2 regions of the Cryobacterium sp. TMT4-31 genome follow, and region 2 is predicted to be linked to the other one. Evidence: predicted binding sites of a transcription regulator. Region 2 holds the regulator's gene; the other holds the start of a gene.
The links. Region 2 encodes LexA, which represses DNA repair genes until DNA is damaged. Its sites were predicted from a motif close to TCGAACANNTGTTCGA; they were not measured.

Region 1 (3,411 bases), on a different contig from region 2:
GAGTTCTTCAAGCGGTTCGGGCTCGCGGACCGGATCGAACTTGTCGTCCCCGAGGTCTCCTACGGGCATCCGCTGCCGGGCGGCACCGCCGGGCTGGCCTATCGCAGCCTGGAACGCACCGCCGCCGAGCTGGGCCGGGACGGCGCGGCCTGGATTCGGTTGTTCGCTCCCCTGGTGGCACACTCCGAGCGGGTGGCGGAGTTCACCGGTGCGCAGCTCCTGCGGCTGCCGAGGCATCCGGAAACCGCGCTGCGCTTCGGTCTGCGGGCTCTCGAGCAGGGCAGCCCCCTCTGGGACCTGCGCTTCGCGGGGGAGACGGCGCCAGCCCTGCTCACCGGCGTCAGTGCGCACACGATCAGGGCGCTGCCGAGCATCGCCACCGCCGGCGCAGGCCTCACTCTCGCCACCTATGCGCACGCGGGCGGCTGGCCGATCCCCGTCGGCGGCAGTGGCGCGATCGTGACCGCGATGGTCGACGACCTGCTCGCCCACGGCGGCGAGATCGTCACGTCAACCGAGGTGCGGCGGCTGAGCGACCTGCCGCCGGCCCGCGTGGTGATGCTCGACCTGACGCCCCGGGCGCTGCTGCGCCTCGCCGAGGGCGAGCTGCCCGCCGCATACGCGCGGCGGCTGCGCGCCTTCAGATACGGCAACGGCGTCGCCAAGGTCGACTTCGCGCTGTCCGACCCGGTGCCGTGGCAGGCGGCCGGACTGCGGGCGGCGGGCACCGTGCACGTGGGCGGCACCCGGGCGCAGATCCGGCGAGCCGAGAACACCGTCGCGCGCGGCCGGCACGCCGAGGAACCCTACGTTCTCGTGTCCCAGCCCAGTGGCCTCGACCCCAGTCGCGCCCCGGCCGGTCAGCACACCCTCTGGGCGTACACCCATGTTCCGCGCGGCTCCGCCATCGACCAGACCGAGGCGATCGTGCGCCAGATCGAGCGCTTTGCTCCAGGGTTCCGCGACACCATCCTGGCCAGCGCCGCTCGCAGCGCGTCCAGCGTGGAAGCGCACAATCCCAATTACATCGGCGGCGACATCTCCGCCGGCGAGGTGAGCATGACCCAACTCGTGCGGCGGCCGGTTCTCTCGCCGGACCCCTGGCGCACTCCCCTGGACGGCGTCTACCTCTGCTCGTCGTCCACACCGCCGGGCCCGGGCGTGCACGGCCTGGCCGGCTGGCACGCCGCCCTCAGCGCTCTTCGTCACGACCTTGGGGTGCGCACCGCCCCCGATCTCTCCCCGACCAATCAGGAATAGGTGACACCGTGGCCGTTAACCATCGCACCATGAACTGCCCGCCCGAAAGCGTCTTCGCCGTTCTGGCGGACGGCTGGTTATACCCGAGCTGGGTCGTCGGGGCCTCCCGGATGCGGGACGTCGACCCGGCGTGGCCGATCGCAGGAAGCGTCATCTACCACTCTGTAGGCGTCTGGCCCGCCCTGATCGACGACACCACGTCGGTTCTGGAGTGGGATCCACCCCGGCACGCGCTGTTCAAGGCCCGTGGCTGGCCGCTCGGTGAGGCCCACGTGGCGTTGGATGTGAAGGCTCGCGGCGACGGATGCGTCGTACGCATCACAGAGGACGCCACCGCCGGCCCCGCCCGGTTCGTCCCGTCCTTCCTGCGTGAACCGGCCATCAGGATCCGAAACGAAGAGACGTTGCGCCGGCTCGCCTTCCTCGCCGAGGGCGGCGCCGGGTTCAACTAGCCCCGCCGCCGACGACGGGCGCGCCTGTCGAGACCCCGCAACCCGTCCCCGACAACGCGCCCATCCCGTCGGTCGAGCCTGTCGAGACCCCCCGAGCCATCCTCTGCAGGTAGGAAATGTTTTCGATATCCGTTCCGGACTTGCTGGCATTTCCTCGCATATAGGTGCGATTCGTTAGAGAATGGGGGTATGGACGACGAGCTGGATAGTGGCTCCACCGCACCGACGGGAACGACTCCCACCGGGTCGAACCTGCACGACTGGAACACCGGCCTGGCCGGTCCGGATCCCTTCACCGGCCCGGATGCCGACAGTCTGAGCGGCACTTCCGACATGAAGGCCGCCGGCCCTGCGGCCGGCCCCGCGACGGGCTCGAGCCGGGCCGGTCGGGGTCCGTCTAAGCCGCGGCCTGAGTGGCGGGATCCGGCCGAGCTGCCGGGGGTGCAGCGCGCGCATACCGGTGCGTTCGGTCAGAAGCTCCAGGCCCTGGATGATGCGGCGCGGACGGTGATGGCGGTGATGGATTCCATTGATGTGAACGCGTTGAGTGACCCGGAGGTGGTCGCGTTGACGCAGATGGTCGAGCGCACCGGCCGGCCGGTGGATGCCGCCCGGGTGGCCACCGCGACCGTGGTGGGTTACCGGTCCCGCAGCGGGCTGGGCACGGAGTCGCTGGCCTGGCGGTTGGGGGCGTCGCACCAGAATGATCTGCTGATCGGGCTGACCGGCACGTCGGTGCCGGAAATGAAACGGCGGGTGAGCCTAGGTGAGAAGGTCGCCCCGCGGATGCTGGGCGGCACGGTCCTCGAGCCCGAGTTCCCGTTCGTGGCCGCAGCCTTGGCGGCCGGGGAGATCGGTCTTGATGCGGCCGAGAACATCGTGAAGGGCCTGGCCGACTACAAAGTGCACGGCCACTTCGACGCGGACCAGTCGCTGGTGGACGGCGGTGAGGCCGAGCTGGTGGAATCCGCGACCGGGTCGGTATTCGGCCGCACCCCCGGCCCCGGCGACACCAACACCGCCACCAACACCGCCACTCACACCGACACCGACGGTGCCGGGCCTGCCTGCACGGGACCGATCGCTCGCCTGGGCGACTCGGCGGGGTTCACCTTCCCGGCGGACCGGATCCGGGAGATGGCGGCGACGTGGCAGGCGGTGTTGAACCCGGACGGGGCCGCGCCCACCGCGGAGATCGTCGAGGCCAAATCCACGTTCTCGTTCGGCAAACTCAGCCAAGGCCTGCACCCGCTGCGCGGCGGGGTGACGCCGGAGCTCAAGGGCATCATGCAGACCCTGTTCAACACGTTCCAGTCCGCCCGCAGCGCTCCCGCGTTCCCGTCCGCGGAGGAGCAGCAGCGTATCGAGGCCGGCGAACTCGTGCCCGGCGAGATCCTCGACGAACGCGACGGCGGCCAGAAACGCGCCGATATTCTCCGCGGCATCCTGGTCCAGGTCGCCCAAGACCCCCGCACCCCGACCATGGGCGGAATGCCGCCGACGGTGATGGTGCACGTGAACGCGCACGACCTGCACACCGGGGTCGGGGTCGGCTGGATCGACGGCGTCGAGGGGCCGATCTCGATGAAGACGATCAACCAGATGATCGACAACGGCGGCTTCCGGCCGATCTTCTTCGGCGGCACCGGCACCGTCCTCGCCCTCGGCGACAAAGTCCGCTGCTTCACGCCGCTGCAAC
Region 2 (3,411 bases):
GACCATCGGCTCGTTCCCACAGACGAGTGATATCCGCCGCGCCCGCGCCCGCCTGGTCTCGGGTGAACTCGCATCCGCCGACTACCAGGAGCTCATGCGCGCCGAGATCGGCCGGGTCGTGCAGCTGCAGGAAGACCTCGGCCTCGACGTTCTCGTGCACGGTGAACCCGAGCGCAACGACATGGTGCAGTACTTCGCCGAGAACCTCGATGGCTTCACCGTCACCGAGAACGGCTGGGTGCAGTCCTACGGCAGCCGGTGCACCCGTCCGTCGATCCTGTGGGGCGACGTCCGGCGTCCGGCGCCCATCACCGTGGAGTGGTCCAGCTACACCCAGACCCTTACCGAGAAGCCGGTCAAGGGGATGCTCACCGGACCGGTCACCATCCTGGCCTGGTCGTTCGTGCGCGACGATCAGCCGTTGGGGGAGACCGCACGGCAAGTGGCGCTCGCGCTGCGCGACGAGATCGGTGACCTCGAGGCGGCCGGTATCCGGGTGGTGCAGGTCGACGAGCCCGCGCTGCGCGAGTTGCTGCCCCTGAAGAAGAAGGACCACGCCGACTACCTGGATTGGTCGGTCGGGTCGTTCAGGCTCGCTACCGCGGGGGTCGCCGACCAGACCCAGATCCACACCCACCTCTGCTACTCGGAGTTCGGGGTCGTCATCGACGCGATCCGCAACCTGGACGCCGACGTGACCAGCATCGAGGCCGCTCGGTCGAAGATGGAGGTCGTCGCCGACCTGCAGACCAGTGGCTTCGACCACGGCATCGGCCCGGGCGTCTACGACATCCACTCGCCGCGGGTGCCCGGTGTGGCCGAGATCACCGAACTTCTCGAGCGGGCCCTGCAATCGATCCCCGCTCGCCAGGTCTGGGTGAACCCGGACTGCGGACTGAAGACCCGCGGGTATGCGGAGACCGTGGAGTCCCTGCGCAACATCGTCGATGCCACCCGCGCAGTTCGGGCGACGCTGGTCTGACCTGGCCCGCCCTGACTACGCCGGCACAACACGAAGGCCCGACCCCTCGCGGGGTCGGGCCTGTTGTGTGCCTGGAGCGTTGCGGATCTAGACCGAACGCAACACCGCGACGACCTTGCCGAGGACCTCGGCGAAGTCACCCAGGATCGGCTCGAAGTTGGTGTTGCGGGGGAGCAGCCAGGTGTGGCCGTCGCGCTGTCGCAGCACCTTCACCGTGGCTTCGCCGTCGAGCATGGCGGCGACGATCTCGCCGTTCTCCGCGGTCTTCTGCTGGCGGATGACCACCCAGTCGCCATCGCAGATGGCGGCGTCGATCATCGAATCACCGACGACCTTGAGCATGAACAGCTCGCCCTTGCCCACCAGTTGGCGGGGGAGCGGGAAGATCTCGTCGATCTGCTGGTCGGCCATGATCGGGATACCGGCGGCGATGCGGCCGACGAGCGGCACCATCGCCGCATCACCCACCTGGATGCCGGACTGGTAGTCATCGGCGGCGCCTGGCGTGACCTCCTCTGAGGACTGAGGCAGCTCGATGAGCACCTCGAGTGCGCGCGGCCGGTGCGGGTCGCGCCGCAGGTACCCGCTCAGCTCGAGCTGGTGCAGCTGGTGGGTCACGCTCGACAACGAGGACAGACCAACGGCGTCGCCGATCTCGCGCATGCTCGGCGGGTAACCGCGGTCGCGAACCGAACGCTGGATGACGTCCATCACCGCGCGCTGTTTGTCGCTCAGGCTCTTGCGGCGTCGCGTGCCGCCCTTGTCCCGAGGTGTGCTCTGTTGTGCCACGTTGACGCTCCTCTGGTTAGTCGGTTCGGGCTGGTGCTGGTGGGGCTCGTGCTCGCCGGGCTGGTGCTCGTCGGGCTCATACTTCTCGGGCTCGGGCAGCAATGTCGGTGGTGTCTGTTTGAGTGCAGCTACCCGATCGAAACTGTAGCCACAGAGCAGCGGTTCGTAGACATGCATTCGAGTGTGTTGCGGAATCTGTCTCCATAATATCCGGAAACAGGGTTGATTGTTCGAACACTCGAAGATATATTCGGAACATAGATTCGCATCTGGCCCTCCCGGCCGAGGGCCAGATGCGTTACCAGGAGGTTTGACATGAGCGCAGCATATGCAGCACCGGACAACCACAGCCCGGCCACCCCGCCCACCACACACCTGCGGCTGACCCGCCGCGGGCGGGCCGTCTTCACGGCCCTCGCCGCAGTGCCCCTGGTACTCGGCGTCATCGGCATCGCCGTCAACGGCGGCATGGCCGCGGCAGAGGGCAGCGCGGGTATCGGCGCGGCCGCGTTCGACTACGTCACCATTGAGGCCGGCCAGTCGCTCTGGCAGCTGGCCGAGTCTGTCGCCCCCGGACAAGACCCGCGCGACGTGATCATCGACATCGTCAACCTCAACCAGCTGTCCTCCGAGGCCGTGCAGCCCGGCCAGCGCCTCGCCCTTCCCGCCGACTACTGAGCCGCTCAGCCCGAGCCGCTCAGCCCGAGCCGCTCAGCCCGAGCCGCTCAGCCCGAGCCGCTCAGCCCGGAGCCGATCAGCCCGGAGCCGCTCGCCCCGCCTCGGATACGAGGGGTCGGCCGCGGGCGCAACTAAGCTTGTTCGGGTGACCAGCCTCGACGACCTGCCCCTGCGTGCCAACCTCCGCGGACAAACCCCTTACGGAGCACCCCAGCTGCACGTGCCGGTGGCGTTGAACGTCAACGAGAACACCCACCCGATCCCGCCCGCGGTCGCCGCCGACATCGCGGAGGCCCTGGCCGAGGCGATCCTCACCGTCAACCGGTACCCCGACCGGGAATTCAGCCCGCTGCGCGACGCCCTCGCGGGCTACCTCGGTCACGGTCTCACCCGCGACAACATCTGGGCCGCCAACGGTTCCAACGAGGTTCTGCAGCAGGTTCTGCAGGCCTTCGGCGGGCCGGGCCGGTCGCTGCTCGGCTACGCGCCGACCTACTCGATGTACTCGATCCTCGCCTCCGGCACCGATACCCGCTGGATCCCCGGCGGCCGCGACGCCGACTACGAACTTTCGCCGGAGACCGCCGCCCGCTGGGTGGAGGAAACCTCGCCCGACATCGTCTTCCTCTGCTCACCGAACAACCCGACCGGCACCCCGTTGTCGCTGGAGACCATCGCGGCCGTCTACGACGCCACCCCCGGCATCGTTGTCGTCGACGAGGCCTACGCCGAGTTCGCACCGGACGGCACCGACAGCGCCCTCACCCTGCTGCCCGGCCGGGAGCGCCTGCTCGTGTCCCGGACCATGAGCAAGGCCTTCGCTTTCGCCGGCGTGCGGCTGGGCTACCTGGCCGCCGACCCGGCTGTCACGGATGCGCTACGCCTGGTCCGGCTGCCCTACCACCTGTCCGCCCTCACCCAGGCGGCGGCCATGGCCGCGCTCGCCCACACCGGTGAGATGC

Region 1: the regulator LexA is predicted to act here: its motif matches at 1,823-1,838, upstream of E3T19_RS09450 (HNH endonuclease signature motif containing protein).

The regions. Positions count from the first base shown of each region.
Region 1 is NZ_SOGI01000042.1:11,034-14,444, reverse strand. It holds gene E3T19_RS09460 (NAD(P)/FAD-dependent oxidoreductase) at 1-1,260, shown strand, start outside; gene E3T19_RS09455 (SRPBCC family protein) at 1,290-1,712, shown strand; gene E3T19_RS09450 (HNH endonuclease signature motif containing protein) at 1,902-3,411, shown strand, end outside.
Region 2 is NZ_SOGI01000049.1:3,341-6,751, reverse strand. It holds gene metE (5-methyltetrahydropteroyltriglutamate--homocysteine S-methyltransferase) at 1-982, shown strand, start outside; gene lexA (transcriptional repressor LexA) at 1,070-1,693, opposite strand; gene E3T19_RS11425 (LysM peptidoglycan-binding domain-containing protein) at 2,087-2,449, shown strand; gene E3T19_RS11420 (histidinol-phosphate transaminase) at 2,595-3,411, shown strand, end outside.